Regions from separate parts of the Agrobacterium sp. 22094 genome, predicted to be linked through region 1. Evidence: riboswitches for the same ligand, from Rfam matches in the RefSeq annotation. Region 1 holds a riboswitch; each other region holds the start of a gene.

Region 1 (5,149 bases):
CCGTGTTCTGATGTTTTGACGTCACGATCATGTGGTCGCTCCCGTCATTGTCGAAGATCTGTCGGCCCCTTGTGAGCCTTTCTCGCCGCTTGCCATGGGCGCAAAGGAAACTGAAAAAGCCAAGTTTAGGTATCTGATTTTCCTCTGGAAAATCACCTGAATGTGACTTCTTTTTGCCATGTGAAGCCTGCATCTTCATTTCTGTTCGACTCGGTGTGCCGCCCGGCACGCATACGCGTCTCATGAAGTCGATGCGGAACGGCGAACAACCACCCTCCGGTGCCACCGGAACAAGGAGAGAGAGCATGAAATTCAAGACGATTGCCGCATCCATTCTCATAGGCTGTCTTTGCGCCGGAGCGGTTTCCGCGGCCGGCGAGGTTGAAAAGCGCGAAGGCTTGATGAAACAGATCGGTGGCGCCATGGGCGCGCTCGGCGCGATCGCCAAGGGCGAAAAGCCCTATGACGCCGAGACCGTGAAGACAGCTGTCACCACGATCAGCACCAACGCCAAGGCATTCCCAGATCAGTTCCCGGCGGGTTCTGAAGGCGGCGCTGCGTCGCCTGCCATCTGGCAGAACTTTGCGGACTTCAAGGCGAAGTCGGAAAAGCTCGGCGCGGATGCCGATGCCGTTCTCGCACAACTGCCCACCGATCAGGCGAGCACAGGTGCTGCCCTGAAGACGCTCGGCGCCGATTGCAGTTCCTGCCATCAGGCCTATCGTGTGAAGAAGTAAGCGACCCAAGAAGAGCCCGCCGGTTCAGCGGCGGGCTATTTCCTTCAATGATATTTTATCGATAGCGGAGAGGCGGATGGCATCCATCTGGGGAAAGCTGGCAGGCGGTATTGCGGTCGCAGGTCTCGCCGGCTTCGGCATTTTCATGTGGGTGACGGCACCTGAGCGCCAGCCGCCGAGCCACTGGGCCAATCTGGGTGAACCCGATCTGGCCAATGGTGAAACGCTGTTTTGGGCAGGCGGATGCGCAAGCTGTCATGCTGCTCCGAATGCCAGCGGCGATGCCTTGAAGACGCTGTCCGGCGGCCAGGCCTTGCCAACCCCCTTCGGCACTTTCCATGTTCCCAATATTTCACCCGATCCACAGCATGGTCTCGGAAGCTGGACGGTGGCCGAGTTCGGCGATGCCATGACCCGAGGGGTCGGAAAGAACGGCGAGCATCTCTATCCGTCCTTCCCCTATACGTCCTATGCCCGCATGACGGCGCAGGATATCAATGATCTCTTCGGCTATCTGAAGACGCTGCCCGCCAGCACCAATGACGCACCTCCTCACGATTTGCCATTCCCGCTCGACATGCGACTGGCGCTCGGCGGCTGGAAATTCCTCTATTTCGACAAGGGCGCGCCACGCGTGCAGCTTGCCAATGCCAGCGCCGATGTGGCGCGCGGCCAATATCTGGTGGAAGGCCCGGGCCATTGCGGCGAGTGCCACACGCCACGCACGGCACTTGGCGGTCTGAGCAAAGACAAGTGGCTGGCAGGCGGCCCGAACCCAGAGGGTGAGGGGACGATCCCCGACATCACGCCGGGCTCGCAAGCCATCGGTTCCTGGTCGGTCGCCGATATCGCTAGCTATCTCGAAACTGGCTTCACCCCGGATTTCGATAGCGTCGGCGGCTCCATGGTCAAGGTGCAGCAGAATATGGCGAAGCTTTCCGCTGAAGATCGCAACGCGATCGCCGCCTATCTCAAGGCCATTCCGGCGCGCTGACATCTGTGAATACGGGAGGCCCAAGCTTCTCGCATTGACTCTCCAGAACCCCTGGCCGATAACAGAGGCGTGATGGTCTTTCCGGTTCTGCCGGAAAGTGAAAAGGGAACACGATCGGAGCTCCGCTCTCATTCGTGGCTGCCCCCGCAACTGTGAGCGGTGAGCCTGAAAACAACAGCCACTGATGCTAAACTTGGCATCGGGAAGGTGTTTTCAAGGCTACGACCCGCGAGCCAGGAGACCTGCCATTACGAAGTGTCGTCAATGCCGGCGGGGTGTCCGGAAGAGCACGGTTTTCGGGTTGGCACCATCCGTCCGAAAAGCCCTGTTTGTCTTTCCCCGTGGTGAAGGTTGAATGCGTGCGTCCGGCTGCCTGAAAGCAGCGCGCCGCTGAAGAAGAGGGTCACCATGTCTATCCAACAGAATACGGCGTCGAGCGCCGTGTCTTCGACCACATCGAAGCTCCTGCAGGCGCTGAGTGCGGTTGCACTTGGCCTGTTCATTGTCGGTTTCGTTGGCTTCTCGCATGTCGAGGCCATGCACAACGCGGCGCATGATACGCGTCACGCCAATGCTTTCCCCTGCCATTGAGGGGAGATGAGATGCCGTTTTTCAGAAACATCGTCTTTACCGCGGTCCTCGTCGGCCTGATTGCGGGTCTTGCCGTCAGCGCCATGCAGGCGGTCGGCACCACGCCACTGATCCTGCAGGCGGAAACCTTCGAGAGCGCCGGTGGCGAGGCGGGTCATTCTCATGATGCCGCCATCCCCGCGGATCACCACCATGACGCGGAAGCCTGGGCACCTGCGGATGGCTTCGAGCGCAACGCCTACACCGTCGCCGCCAATGTCCTTACGGTCATCGGCTATGCGCTGGTGCTCACGGGTCTTATCTCGCTTCGCGGCTCTCAGGGCGGCTGGCGCGAAGGTCTGTTCTGGGGGCTCGCCGGTTTCGCCGCCGTGATGCTGGCCCCGATGATCGGCCTGCCGCCGGAACTGCCGGGCAGCCCCGCTGCCGATCTTGGTGCGCGTCAGGTCTGGTGGATCGCAACCGCTGCCGCGACTGCCGGAGGCATCGCGCTCCTCGCCTTCCGCCGCTCGGAGCCATGGGCGGTGATCCTTGCCGTCGTGTTGATCGTTGCGCCGCATGTCGTCGGCGCGCCATTGCCACCTGCGGGTGAACATGCGCTGGCGCCGCTGCCGCTGGAACGCCGCTTCGTCGTGCTCGCCACCGTCACGAGCTTCGTTTTCTGGCTGATCTTGGGCTCCCTCAGCGGCCTGTTCCTCAAGCGCTTCGACGCTGCAAAGTGACATGATGACAGAGGAGAACGCAGTCGATTGGAGCGATGACCTCGATTGCCTGCGTTTTTCCGTTCCCGGTCATGGCGCGCCTTGCGCCATGCATCGGCTTGCTTTCAAGGTGTTGATCAATGATGCGCTGACGGAAGAAACCTGTCGCGCTTACTTCGTGGCAAACCGCGAAGCATTTCTCGCGGCGGCCACCAACAAGATCGAGCGGCTGAGTATCCCCTTCGAGCGCAGCCTCCATATCAACAGCCGCGATCTTCGCCGAGTCATGACAGGAGAAGACGCGCAAGGACCGGCGCGCCTCTGCCGTGTGCTGGATCGTTAAGTCGGCACGTGTTCCGCGGAAAATACCGATAGTTCCGCTTCGGCTTCCGGTCCCCACAGACCGAGGGCTTTCAACACCTCTTTCGCGAAGCTGACCGGTGAATTGCCTGGTGCTGTGACAACACCCTGATCGCTGACGGCTTGTGGCTGATCGCGGTAGAACGTTGCTCCGTCATAGCCGCCGTATTTCTGATGCGACGCTAGGGCGTTGCCCGTATGGGCCACACTGTTCAGGATGCCGGTACCGGCGAGCGCGCTGGCCGCAGCACAGATGCCTGCAACCACGCGGCCTTTTGCCCTAAAGCGATGGACCAGATCGCTAAAATCGGGCGCAGTGCCTTTTTCCCAACTCAAACCGCCCGGGATGACCAGCGCGTCGATCGTCTCCGGGTCGAGGGCGTCATGGGACATGTCCGGCATCACCTTGAACCCGCCCATGGACGTCACAGGCTGGCTGTCGGGTGAAGCGGTGACGATCTCGACACCGAGATAGCTGCGGGCCGCAGCGGCAAGCAGCGCAGGCTCCCAGTCGGCAAAGTCTTGCGTCAGCGCGATGGCAATACGAGTCATGTCATCCTCCAGAAGCGAAGAAGCTCAGGCGATCGCTTGCATGAAGCGCATGCCGGTGACGGGACGCGGAACGAAATCCATGTTTTCGTAGAATTTGTGTGCGGCGAAGTTGCCGGTCGCAGCGCCGACCGACAGGAAGTCGCAGCCGCAGCGTTTTGCAACGTCGCGGGCGCGCGCCACCAAGTGCTGACCGGTGCCGTGACCGCGATGGCCGTCACGCACGAAGAGGTGGTGCAACTCCATGCCGCGGCGGCCTTCCTGGGCGCGGTAGAGCGGCACGAGAATGGCGTAGCCGATAAGTTCGCCTGCAGCTTCCGCCACCAGTGCGGTGATCCATGGAACCTGGCCGAACAGATCGCGCTCAAGCTTCTCCGGCGTGATCGCGGCGGCATCGCCATGATGGGCGGCGAGCAGGGTGATCATCTCGTTGAGTTCAGGCAGATCGGCTGCGCGCGCACCACGAATGGTGACGACGGGCGGTCTTGGCAGTGTCAGGAGGCTATCTTCGGTCATGGGTCTGGTCCTTCGGTTGTCTGGTTTTTTGCCGTCAGGACGCTTGGAAAACAACAAAGCCGCCTGACGGCGGCTTGTTGACAAAGTGATCTGTCGAGCCGCCCTTTACAGGTAGGCCCAAAAATACGTGCAGGAGATGGGTGCGCGTTCGTTGATCATGGGCGATTCAATGCGCTCGAATTGGAAAGCTGTCAAGGGGCGGTTTTCGCATTTTGGATGGGTCCGTCTCGATGCCTGCCACGAGGGCAAGCGGCGCATTGACATCGGTCGTCGTCAGTCCGCTATGTGTCTGCGCGGCGTGCTCTCGCGCTCGATAAGTCAATGGCAGGGACAAAAGCATCGATGACGGCGCAATCTGCAGAGCAATTGGGTTTTCAGGGCACGGGCGTCTCGATTTTTCCCATTACCCAGGCCACGGCCGCGACATTTACGGATCTGTTCATCGGCGTGACCTTCCTGTGCTTCATCTGCGCCGGCAGCAAAAGGGTCGTCTGCCCCGTGAATGGCGAATTCGTCGGCGAGGCGGGTGACCTCCTGATTTTCCCCTCTGGTTCTATCGTCACCTTGGAAAACCGTCCTGTCAGCGCCGCGAATTATCGGGCGACCGGCATCTATTTCGATCACGAATTGATTGATGCGGTCTTCGCCGGTCCACCGCGGGCGTCAGGCTCGCCCGGTGTCCAGATTATTCGCCAAGCAGCAAG
Region 2 (5,149 bases), on a different contig from region 1:
CCATAGAAAATCCGCTCGCGTGCCAGATAGCCATGCAGGTTCATCTGGCCGAGGCCGATCGCGTGGCTCTCTGCGTTGCCCTTGGCGATGGATGGCACGGAGGCGATATGGCTCATGTCCGAGACGGCCGTCAAAGCGCGGATTGCGGTCTCGACCGTCCTGCCGAAATCGTCCGAATCCATCGCCGCTGCGATGTTGAGCGAGCCAAGGTTACAGGAAATATCCTTCCCCGTCGTTTCATAGGACAGGTCGGCCTCATAGGTGCTGGCTTCACTGACCTGAAGAATTTCCGAGCAGAGATTGCTCATGGTGATGCGCCCAGCAATCGGGTTCTCGCGGTTCACCGTGTCCTCGAACATGATGTAGGGATAGCCGCTTTCGAACTGGATTTCGGCCAGCACCTGAAAGAACTCGCGCGCCTTTATCTTCTTTTTGCGGATCCGGCTGTCGGCGACCATCTCCCGGTATTTTTCCGTCACCGAAATTTCGCTGAAGGCAACGCCATAGATGCGTTCCACATCATAGGGTGAGAACAGGTACATATCCTCATTGTTCTTGGCGAGTTCGAAGGTGATATCCGGAACGACGACGCCGAGCGACAGCGTCTTGATGCGGATTTTCTCGTCGGCATTTTCGCGCTTGGTGTCGAGGAAACGCATGATGTCGGGGTGATGGGCATTGAGATAGACGGCGCCTGCACCCTGGCGCGCGCCAAGCTGGTTGGCGTAGGAGAAGGAATCCTCCAGGAGCTTCATCACCGGAATGACACCGGAGGACTGGTTTTCGATCTGTTTGATCGGCGCACCGGCTTCACGAAGATTGGTCAGTGAAAGGGCCACCCCGCCGCCGCGCTTCGAGAGCTGCAATGCCGAGTTGATGCCGCGGGCGATCGACTCCATATTGTCTTCCATGCGCAGCAGGAAGCATGACACGAGCTCTCCGCGCTGCTTCTTGCCCGCATTGAGAAAAGTCGGAGTTGCCGGCTGGAAGCGGCCGGAGATCATCTCATCCACCAGGCCGCGCGCCAGTGTCTCGTCGCCGCGCGCCAGCGTCAGCGCCACCATACAGACGCGGTCCTCGTACCGCTCCAGATACCGTTTTCCGTCGAAGGTTTTCAGCGTATAGGACGTGTAGTATTTGAAAGCCCCGAGGAATGTCGGGAAGCGGAATTTCTTCGCATAGGCATGGTCGAAGAGATCGCGGACGAAGTTGAAGGCGTACTGGTCCAGCACTACCTGCTCGTAATAGCCTTCACTCAAAAGATAATCGAGCTTTTCGCGCAGATTGTGAAAGAACACCGTGTTCTGGTTCACGTGCTGAAGAAAGTACTGGCGCGCTGCCAGCCTGTCCCTGTCCAGCTGAATCCGGCCATCCTCATCGTAAAGGTTCAGCATCGCATTCAGTGCATGGTAATCCAGCACTGCTGCGTCCGACTGCTTCAGGGGCCTCTCGAGTGTCAACGTGTCCAAAATCGTTCCAATCCCTGTCTGACATTGACGACGTCCTCACCCGTCCCCATCAGCTCGAAGCGATAGAGATAGGGCACGCCGCATTTGGCGGAGATGATGTCGCCGGCGATCCCGAAGGTCGCGCCGAAATTGCTATTGCCCGCAGCAATCACGCCGCGAAGGTTTGCTCGATTATTCGCATCGTTGAGGAAGCGAATGACCTGTTTGGGAACCGCGCCCTTGCCGTTCTCGCCGCTATAGGTCGGGACGATGAGGACGAACGGGCTTGGAACATGCAGAGTCACAGCAGCGCTGATCGGGATGCGGCGGGCGGGGGTGTCGAGCTTGGCCACGAAGCGATGCGTGTTTTCCGAGCGCGTCGAGAAGTAGACGATCTCCCCCGCCATAGTCTGCGTCACGATGCAAGCGTGCTGATCATGTCGGGCCGAAAGCCCCCCCAATGCGTCTCGCCGGCAATGACGACCGGCACCTGGCGATAGCCAAGACCGAGCACCCGCTCATAGGCCTGCTCGTCAGTCGAGACATCGACGATCGTGTAGTCGAGACCCTGACGATCGAGTGCGCGCGTCGTCGCAGTGCATTGAACGCAAGCGGGCTTGCTGTAGACGGTGATGCTCATTTTGATCCTCGTTGGAAAAAGGCATGGGAAATCGCTCTCGCGCCGCGGGGCGCGTGACGGTTTAAAAACAGGGTTGAACGCAAAGCCGAGGCCTGCCGGACAGTGCTGTGGCATGGCTTAGTAGCAAAAGCGCCGAACGCTTCTGTGCACCATGCCTCAGACGCCGGTTACTCCAACGGATAAAAGACTGAACTCGTAATCATAGGACTTCACCCCGAAGTGGCTCTACGCGGAGGCATGGGGGAAGCGAGACGCACAGGGTCATCCCGTACGCATTCGCGACCTTCCGGGCACCCCGCCGGTGGACGTATTTACTCAAGGCAGGTCTCCTGGCTCGCGGGTCGTCACATTCATCTCGCCTTCCCGAAACCTTATGTTTCAGTGGCTGCTGAGAGAATGCTCGCCGCTTACAGTTGCGGGGGCAGCTGCGGCATTGCTCCACCATTGCTGGCTTCGCGCACCGTATTCCCATCTTCGCTTCCGACAGAATCGGAAGAACCTTGAATACCAGATATAGTATGCATTTCGTTCAGTGCGTCAATAGGCTGTTGCAACGACGCGAACTGGGCTGATCTTGATATCAACAGGAAAAATCCCGACACCATAATATGAAGCAAACGGTCTTGTTTTGTGCAAGGAGAGGTGATTATAGGCGCAGGCATTGTGCGGCGGGAGCCGCGTTCAACAGGATCTTGGGTGATGATGAAGCGTCTTTTTGCGGCTGTGGGATTTTGTGCATTTGCGGGGTTTGCGGCAACCCCGGCGACGGCCGCGACGACCTATCCTCTGACGATCGAAAACTGCGGCGCCACGGTCACCTTCAACAAGGCGCCTGAGCGTGCCGTGGCACTCGGTCAGAACAGCGCCGAGATCATGCTGCTGCTTGGTCTTCAGGACAAGATGGTCGGCACTGCCTTCTGGCCGAACAAGGTTCTGCCGCAGGTCGCCGAGGCTAACGCCAAGGTCAAGGTTCTGACCGTCGAGTTTCCGACCTTCGAATCCATCCTGGCACAGAACCCGGACTTTGTGACCGCCGCCTTGCCGACACTCGTCGGCCCCACCAGCAAGGTGGCGAAGCGCGAAGATTTCGACAAGCTTGGCATCTCCACCTATCTTTCGCCCAGCATGTGCGCGCTGGACGACATGTCCAAAGACAAGTCCGGTTATGGCAATCGCTCCAAACTCTGGAACATGGAGACGCTGTATAAGGAGATCGATGATCTCTCGCAGATCTTTGACGTGGCCGACAAGGGGCAGGCCGTCATCGCCGACCTGAAGAAGCGCGAAGCTGCATTGCGTGCTGATGCGGCGAAGGATGGCAAGAAGCTTTCCTATGTCTTCTGGTTCTCCAGCCCGTCGCCGTCGGCTGACGCCTATCTCGGCGGCAAGAACAGCCCATCGGGCTATATCGCCGATCTGTTGGGCGGCACCAATGCCATTACCACCGAAACCGAATCTCCGGCCATTGGTTGGGAAACGATCATTGCCGCCGATCCCGACGTGATCGTCGTGACGCAGGTCGACCGCAATCGCTGGGAACTCGACAAGGCAGATGCAAAGATCAAGTTCCTGAATAGCGATCCTGCCACCAGCCAGATGAATGCCGTCAAGAACAAGGCGCTCGTCATCATGCCGGCGCAGGCGATGAACCCAAGCGTTCAGACGATCTACGGCGCCGAGCAGATTGCTCGGCAGTTGAAGACCCTCGGCCTGAAGTGAGTTCGGTGGCGGCGAAGGATCGATCAGGTAGCGGGATGCGGCGGCTTGTTGCCTCCGTAGCGCTCTATCTTGCGTGCTTCGCGACGATTGCCCTCGTGGTCGGCATCAGTGTCGGGATTGGCGATCTACCAATTCCGCTCTCTACCACCTATGCCGCCATCACCAACAAGCTCGGCTGGACGTCGGTCGAGATCAGCCGCATCCATGAGGCAGTGATCTGGGAGTACAGGCTGAGCCGCGCTCTCGTGGCCGTCTTCTGCGGCGCGGGCCTCGCCATGTGCGGCGCCATCATGCAGGCCATGCTGCGCAATCCGCTGGCTGAGCCCTATGTTCTCGGCATTTCCGCTGGCGCCTCGACCGGTGCCGTAGCCGTCGTCATTCTCGGGATCGGTGCCGGCGCAGTGTCGCTGTCTCTGGGTGCCTTCGTCGGCGCCTTTGCGGCATTCTTCCTGGTTGCCATTCTGTCCAATGGGGCGCGCGGTGGCGCAGACAGAACGATCTTGGCGGGTGTTGCAGCCGCTCAGCTTTTTAATGCCGCCACATCCTATGTGGTCACCACTTCCGGCAATGCCCAGCAGGCCCGCGACGTGATGTTCTGGCTTCTCGGCAGCTTCGGTGGCGTGCGTTGGCCGGATGTCGGTCTCGTGTCCATCGTCGTCGGTCTCGGTCTGATCTGCTGCCTCTTCCATGCGCGCGTGCTGGATGCCTTTGCCTTCGGCGATGAGGCGGCCGCCTCACTCGGTGTCAATGTCGGGCGCACGCGCATCATTCTCTTTGCGCTGACCGCAGTCATCACCGCCACCATCGTCAGTATGGTGGGGACGATCGGCTTTGTCGGTCTCGTGGTTCCGCATGCAGCACGTTTCGTCGTCGGGCCGCTGCACGCACGGCTCTTGCCGGCCTGCGCCATCACCGGGGCGATCTTCATGGTGCTCGCCGATATCGCCTCGCGCACGCTTGTGCCGCAGCAGGTTCTGCCCATCGGCGTGGTGACGGCTCTGGTCGGAGTGCCGTTCTTCTCCGTCATCCTCTACAGGCTGCAACGCGCGTCATGAGTATCACAGCGGACAATCTGGTGTGGAAGGTCGGCGCAAAGACGATCGTGGATGGCATTTCCTTCACGGTCGAGCCCGGCAAGATGCTTGGACTTCTCGGCCCGAATGGCTCCGGCAAGACATCGCTGCTTCGCCTGCTCAGTGGGTTGAAGAAACCCCATTCAGGCCAGGTGCTGCTGGACGGCAAGGATATCAGGACGATCCGCCGCAAGTCTCTTGCACAGCGTATCGCCTTCATCGAGCAGCACGCCACGACGAACGTCAATCTGAAGGTCATCGACGTCGTC
Region 3 (5,149 bases), 440 kb from region 1:
GCTAAAAGCAGCACCAACGCACATGAGGAGAGGCACAAGAGCGGTCAGTTCAAGACGTTCAAGGCCGATCACTGCGAGACCGGAAAAGGCAACGGCTGCACCGGCGATATGAGACTTCAGCGGAATTTCACCGAGCATCGTCACGGCCAGCGCCATGGTGAAAAACGCCTGCGACTGCATGACGAGCGAGGCAAGCCCTGCAGGCAGGCCCCACTTGATCGCCGTATAGAGCAGGCCGAATTGCGCGCAGCCCATGACCATGCCGTAGACGACCATGTGCTTCCACGGAACCTTCGGGCGCGGCAGAAAGAAGATCAGCGGCACGGCTGCGAAGAGGTAACGCAAGGCTGTGAGAAACAGCGGCGGCATATCCATGACGCCGACCTTGATCACCACGAAGTTGAAGCCCCAGAGGAAGACGGTGACCAAGGCAAGAAGGATGTGCGGCACTGACATTGATATATTCCAGAACTCGGCGCCGCACGGAATGGCGACGGTTTAGGCGACGGCTTTCTTCCAGCCCGCCGCGAGCAGTCCGGCACCGATCAATAGCCCGCCACCGGTGCGATTGACGACGCGCTGGACGGAGGGCTTGCGGATGGTGTTACGGGCCGCACTTGCCAGCAACCCATAAAGAGCGGCGTTGCAAGTCGCAAGCACAAGAAAAGTAACTTCGAAAATAAGCACCTGCGGCCAGAAAGGCGGGGTCGGCACCAGGAACTGCGGCAGGAAGGCAACGAAGAAGATGATGCTCTTCGGGTTCAGCGCCGTGACGATGTAGGTGTGAAGGAAGATCTTCAGCGGACGCTCACGACCCGTCACGTCACCCTCGCCTTGCGTCGACGTGCCGACAGGCGCGCGCCAGAGCTTGATTCCGAGATAGATCAGATAGGCAGCACCCACCCACTTCAAGACAGTGAAGAGAGCGGCGGAGGTCGCGAGCAGTGCACCAAGACCCAGCATGGACGCCGTCATGGCGGTAAAGTCGCCAAGCGCTACACCGGCGACGGTCGCGCTGCTTGCCTTGCGACCGTGACCAAGTGCGTAGGATATGACCAGCAAGATCGTCGGTCCTGGAATGGCGAGCATAATGGCGGATGCGGCAACGAATGCCAGCCAGTTTTCAATCGGCATAATATGATCCCCTCTCGAAATGAGAGTGAACTAAGCCACCGGTCATGAGGACTGGCAAGTGGATTTTTGGCTGCCAAGCAAAGCAAGCTCCACACGGAGGAACCTCCCTATTTCTCGCCCCACCGGTCTTTGAAAATCAGTTCGTCCAGCGGCAAACGCTGACGCCAGCCCTTCAACGCGAGTTCCGGTTCGGCATAGAGTTCCGAGACAAAGCCGACGCAGAGCCACGCGACGATTTCGATATGGTCAGGGATACCCAGGATCTTTCGAATATCGTCGTCATGGAAGATGCTGACCCAACCGACGCCGACGCCTTCGGCGCGTGCCGCCAGCCAGAGGTTCTGAACGGCGCAGACGGTCGAGTAGACATCCATGCGCGGATTGTGCGTCCGCCCGAGCACGACATCGCCACCTCTTGTCGGATCGCAGGTGACGCAGATGGAGAGCGGTGCCTTCCTGATGCCTTCCAGCTTGAGGCTTCGGTAGAGTGACTGCTTATCGTCGGGAAACATCAAGGCCGCTTCCTGATTGGCGCGGCTGAAAGCCTGCCACACGGCGTTTTTGATGTCTGCACCGCTGACGAGGGTAAAATTCCATGGCTGCATGAAACCCACCGAGGGGGCGGCGTGCGCTGCGGAAAGCAGCTTGTTGATCAGTTCATCCGAGAGCGGGTCCGGGAGAAACTCGTTGCGGACATCGCGGCGGGTTTCGATGGCGCGGTAGACCGCAGCCTTTTCGTGCTCGGCAAATTCAAAAGCCGGCATCAGGCTGTGCCGGGTATCATCAGGTCGCATCGTCAATCCCCAACAATGCAGAAAGACCACGTGCGCGCCTGTCAGGCAGGGCACAAACGCTCTTCCTCACAACCTGCCGCCGTCCGCGCGGACTGGTCTATCGTGTCAGGCCGGTCTTCTGACTTGGCTTCGTCTGCCGTTGCCGCCTTCCCGATTGCTCAGTGGCCTATGGCAACAGGCATCCGCCTTACAGCGTTGGGCACGTTGCGGTCTTGCACCGCATTCCCGATTCTCCTGCCAAAGGCAGGCACCTGACGACGTTGCGTATGGGCAATTGCCGATCAGAAGGCAAGCGCTGCAGGTCTACCCAACCGGAAAATATCGCACATAGGCGAATTCGTCACCGTCCGGTGACCAGTTGGGCGAGTTCATCGTTCCTTGCCCGCCAAAGAGATCGAAGAGCGTTTCGACGTTGCCACCGTCCGGGTCCATCAGTCGCACACGAACATCGAGATCACGCGGGTGGTCGAAGACGTCGCCGTCATAGGAAATGAAAACGACCTTGTCTCCCTTGGGAGAGGGGTGCGGAAACCAGTCGCCATATGGGCTATCGGTAATGCGCTCCACGCCCGATCCATCCGGTCTCACCCGCCAGATTTGCATCTGTCCTGTGCGGCTGGAGTTGAAGTAGATCCACTGACCATCGGGCGAATAATCCGGACCGTCATTTCGCCCCTCGCCATGGGTCAGGCGTGTTTCGGTGCCGGTTTCGATGTCCATGGCATAAATATCGAAAACCTGATCCCTGATCCCGCAATAGGCAAAGCTTTTGCCGTCTGGCGCCCAACCATGCCAGTAGGAAGGCAGGTTCCGCGTCATCAGTTTCGGGGTGCCGCCGATGGGTGGAAGCAGATAGATCGCACTTTTGCCGAACTCGACCTTGTCGGAAATGGCATAAAGAGACCCGTCGGGCGAGATGCCGTGGTCGTTGTTGCACTGAACCGCGAAGCCGGTGTCTACCTTATCGACCGAGATGTCTCCGGTAAGGGACAGGCGGTAGAGCATGCCATCGCTGTTGAGCAGCAGATATTGCCCATCTGGAGACCAGTTCGGCGCTTCGAACAGCGTCTCGGTCTGCCAAACGATCCGATTTTCACGGGTACGGATATTGAATATCTCGACTGAACTTCGCATCGTTCCTCCCGTTGCGATTGCCCATTGACCAGTCGGACCTACCTGTCGCGGAACCGATTGGTAATAGGATAGCGGCGATCGCGCCCAAAATTCTTTTTGGTGATCTTCACGCCCGGTGCAGACTGCCGGCGCTTGTATTCGGCCAGATACAGCAGATGCTCGATGCGATGAACCGTTGCGACGTCGTGACCGCGCGCCACGATTTCGTCGACGGACATTTCCTGCTCCACCAGGCACTCGAGAATATCGTCGAGAACCGGATAGGGCGGAAGCGAATCCTGGTCGGTCTGGTTGGGCCGCAATTCGGCGGATGGGGCCTTGGAAATGATGTTGGCGGGGATGACTTCGCCCGAAGGCCCAAGCGCGCCAGGCGGCACATGGGCGTTGCGCCATTTGGAGATGGCATAGACCTGCATCTTGTAGAGGTCCTTAATGGGGTTGAAGCCACCGTTCATATCGCCGTAGAGCGTGGCATAGCCGACAGACATTTCCGACTTGTTGCCGGTGGTTACCACCATCGAGCCGAACTTGTTGGAAACGCCCATCAGGATCGTCCCGCGCGCGCGGCTCTGCAGGTTTTCCTCGGTGATGCCCTCTTCCGTTCCTTCGAACAGATCCGACAGCGCCGTCATGAAGCCATCGACAGGTTCGGCAATCGGAACGATGTCATAGCGGCAGCCGAGCGCCCTGGCGCAATCGGCGGCGTCCTTCAGCGATTCGTCCGAGGTATAGCGGTAGGGCAGCATGATGCAGCGCACCCGCTCCTCGCCCAGCGCATCGACCGCGATTGCTGCGCAGATGGCCGAATCGATGCCGCCGGATAGGCCGAGGACGACGCTCTTGAAGCCATTCTTGTTGACGTAGTCGCGGAAGCCCAGCATGCAGGCCCGGTAATCGGCCTCCTCGCCTTCGGGAATATGGGAAACCGGACCATGGCTGCAGTGCCAGCCATTCTCCGTGCGCTTCCAATCCGTCACCGCCAGCGTCGCTTCGAACTGGCTCATCTGGAAGGCAAGCGTCTTGTCGGCATTGAAACCGAAGCTCGCGCCATCGAACACAAGCTCATCCTGGCCACCGAGTTGGTTGACGAAGACCAGAGGCAGACCACTTTCAATGACCTGGCGGAGGGCGACCTGATGACGGACATCGACCTTGCCGCGATAATAGGGCGAGCCGTTTGGCACCAGCAAGATTTCGGCGCCAGCCTCGGCCAGCGTCTCGCAGACGCCAAAATCGTTCCAGATTTCTTCGCAAATCGGAATGCCGATGCGAATGCCCCTGAAATTATAGGGGCCGGAGATAGAGCCTTCGCTGAAGACGCGCTTTTCGTCGAACTCGCCGTAATTTGGCAGGTCCACCTTGTCGCGCAGCGCAACGATCTTACCGCCGTCGAGCAGAGCTACCGAATTGTGCCTGCCCTTCTCGCCTTGGCGCGGGAAGCCGATAATGACGCCCGGCCCACCATCCTCAGTGTCCGCGGCCAACTCCTCCACGGCCCTGAGGCAGGATTTCAAAAAGGCCGGTTTCAGCACCAAATCTTCTGGTGGGTAGCCGGAGATGAAAAGCTCCGTCAGCAAAAGCAGGTCGGCGCCTTGCGCTGCCGCATCGGCTCTTGCCTCGCGCGCTTTGGCAAGGTTGCCTGCGACATCGCCGACGGTCGGGTTGAATTGTCCAACCGCAATCCGGAACGTGTGGGGAATGGTCTGTCCTGTGCTCATGCCTTCCTCATTATCGTGCCGGCTCTTACAGTGCAACGCGCCGCATAAACTGTTTCAAAACAACGTCCCGTCAACAAGGTTCTGGCGGCTGCATTCGCGAAATAAACGGCTCACGCGATGGTTATCCTCCAGACCTGTGAATTTTGCATAGTTCATGTCGCGTTCATTGCGCGCATGTGACAGTTAGATGACGCTTATATGACAGGTGATTCACACCTGCTTTCGAGACTGCCGGAGTAGAAACGTGACGAAATCGGTGCCTAGAACAACGGTTGCCGAAAGGATGAAGCTCGTCCTTTCAAAGCCGTGGACACGGTCCCCTGCCCGCCTCGCAAACGATGCACAAACGCTGGCCAATCTGGTCCTCGC

What was found. A riboswitch is a leader RNA that binds a small molecule or an ion and turns the genes downstream of it on or off. The one in region 1 is predicted to bind cobalamin.
Region 2: linked by a shared signal. The riboswitch ahead of nrdH (glutaredoxin-like protein NrdH) and the one ahead of ACTJK5_RS08195 (CbtB domain-containing protein) in region 1 are both predicted to bind cobalamin.
Region 3: linked by a shared signal. The riboswitch ahead of bluB (5,6-dimethylbenzimidazole synthase) and the one ahead of ACTJK5_RS08195 (CbtB domain-containing protein) in region 1 are both predicted to bind cobalamin.

What each region holds. Positions count from the first base shown of each region.
Region 1 covers NZ_JBQEPX010000001.1:1,689,996-1,695,144, reverse strand. Annotated here, with positions in the region: gene ACTJK5_RS08210 (metallophosphoesterase) at 1-19, shown strand, start outside; gene ACTJK5_RS08205 (c-type cytochrome) at 306-737, shown strand; gene ACTJK5_RS08200 (c-type cytochrome) at 814-1,731, shown strand; cobalamin riboswitch at 1,788-1,995, shown strand; gene ACTJK5_RS08195 (CbtB domain-containing protein) at 2,140-2,322, shown strand; gene ACTJK5_RS08190 (CbtA family protein) at 2,334-3,041, shown strand; gene ACTJK5_RS08185 (hypothetical protein) at 3,046-3,363, shown strand; gene ACTJK5_RS08180 (type 1 glutamine amidotransferase family protein) at 3,360-3,932, opposite strand; gene ACTJK5_RS08175 (GNAT family N-acetyltransferase) at 3,957-4,445, opposite strand; gene ACTJK5_RS08170 (helix-turn-helix transcriptional regulator) at 4,788-5,149, shown strand, end outside.
Region 2 covers NZ_JBQEPX010000003.1:167,300-172,448, forward strand. Annotated here, with positions in the region: gene nrdE (class 1b ribonucleoside-diphosphate reductase subunit alpha) at 1-1,469, opposite strand, end outside; gene nrdI (class Ib ribonucleoside-diphosphate reductase assembly flavoprotein NrdI) at 1,457-1,855, opposite strand; gene nrdH (glutaredoxin-like protein NrdH) at 1,864-2,088, opposite strand; cobalamin riboswitch at 2,391-2,606, opposite strand; gene ACTJK5_RS15670 (ABC transporter substrate-binding protein) at 2,788-3,807, shown strand; gene ACTJK5_RS15675 (FecCD family ABC transporter permease) at 3,843-4,862, shown strand; gene ACTJK5_RS15680 (ABC transporter ATP-binding protein) at 4,859-5,149, shown strand, end outside.
Region 3 covers NZ_JBQEPX010000001.1:1,251,592-1,256,740, forward strand. Annotated here, with positions in the region: gene ACTJK5_RS05970 (EamA family transporter) at 1-456, opposite strand, end outside; gene ACTJK5_RS05975 (LysE family translocator) at 499-1,134, opposite strand; gene bluB (5,6-dimethylbenzimidazole synthase) at 1,242-1,928, opposite strand; cobalamin riboswitch at 2,020-2,198, opposite strand; gene ACTJK5_RS05985 (TolB family protein) at 2,232-3,062, opposite strand; gene ACTJK5_RS05990 (NAD+ synthase) at 3,101-4,780, opposite strand; gene ACTJK5_RS05995 (LTA synthase family protein) at 5,064-5,149, shown strand, end outside.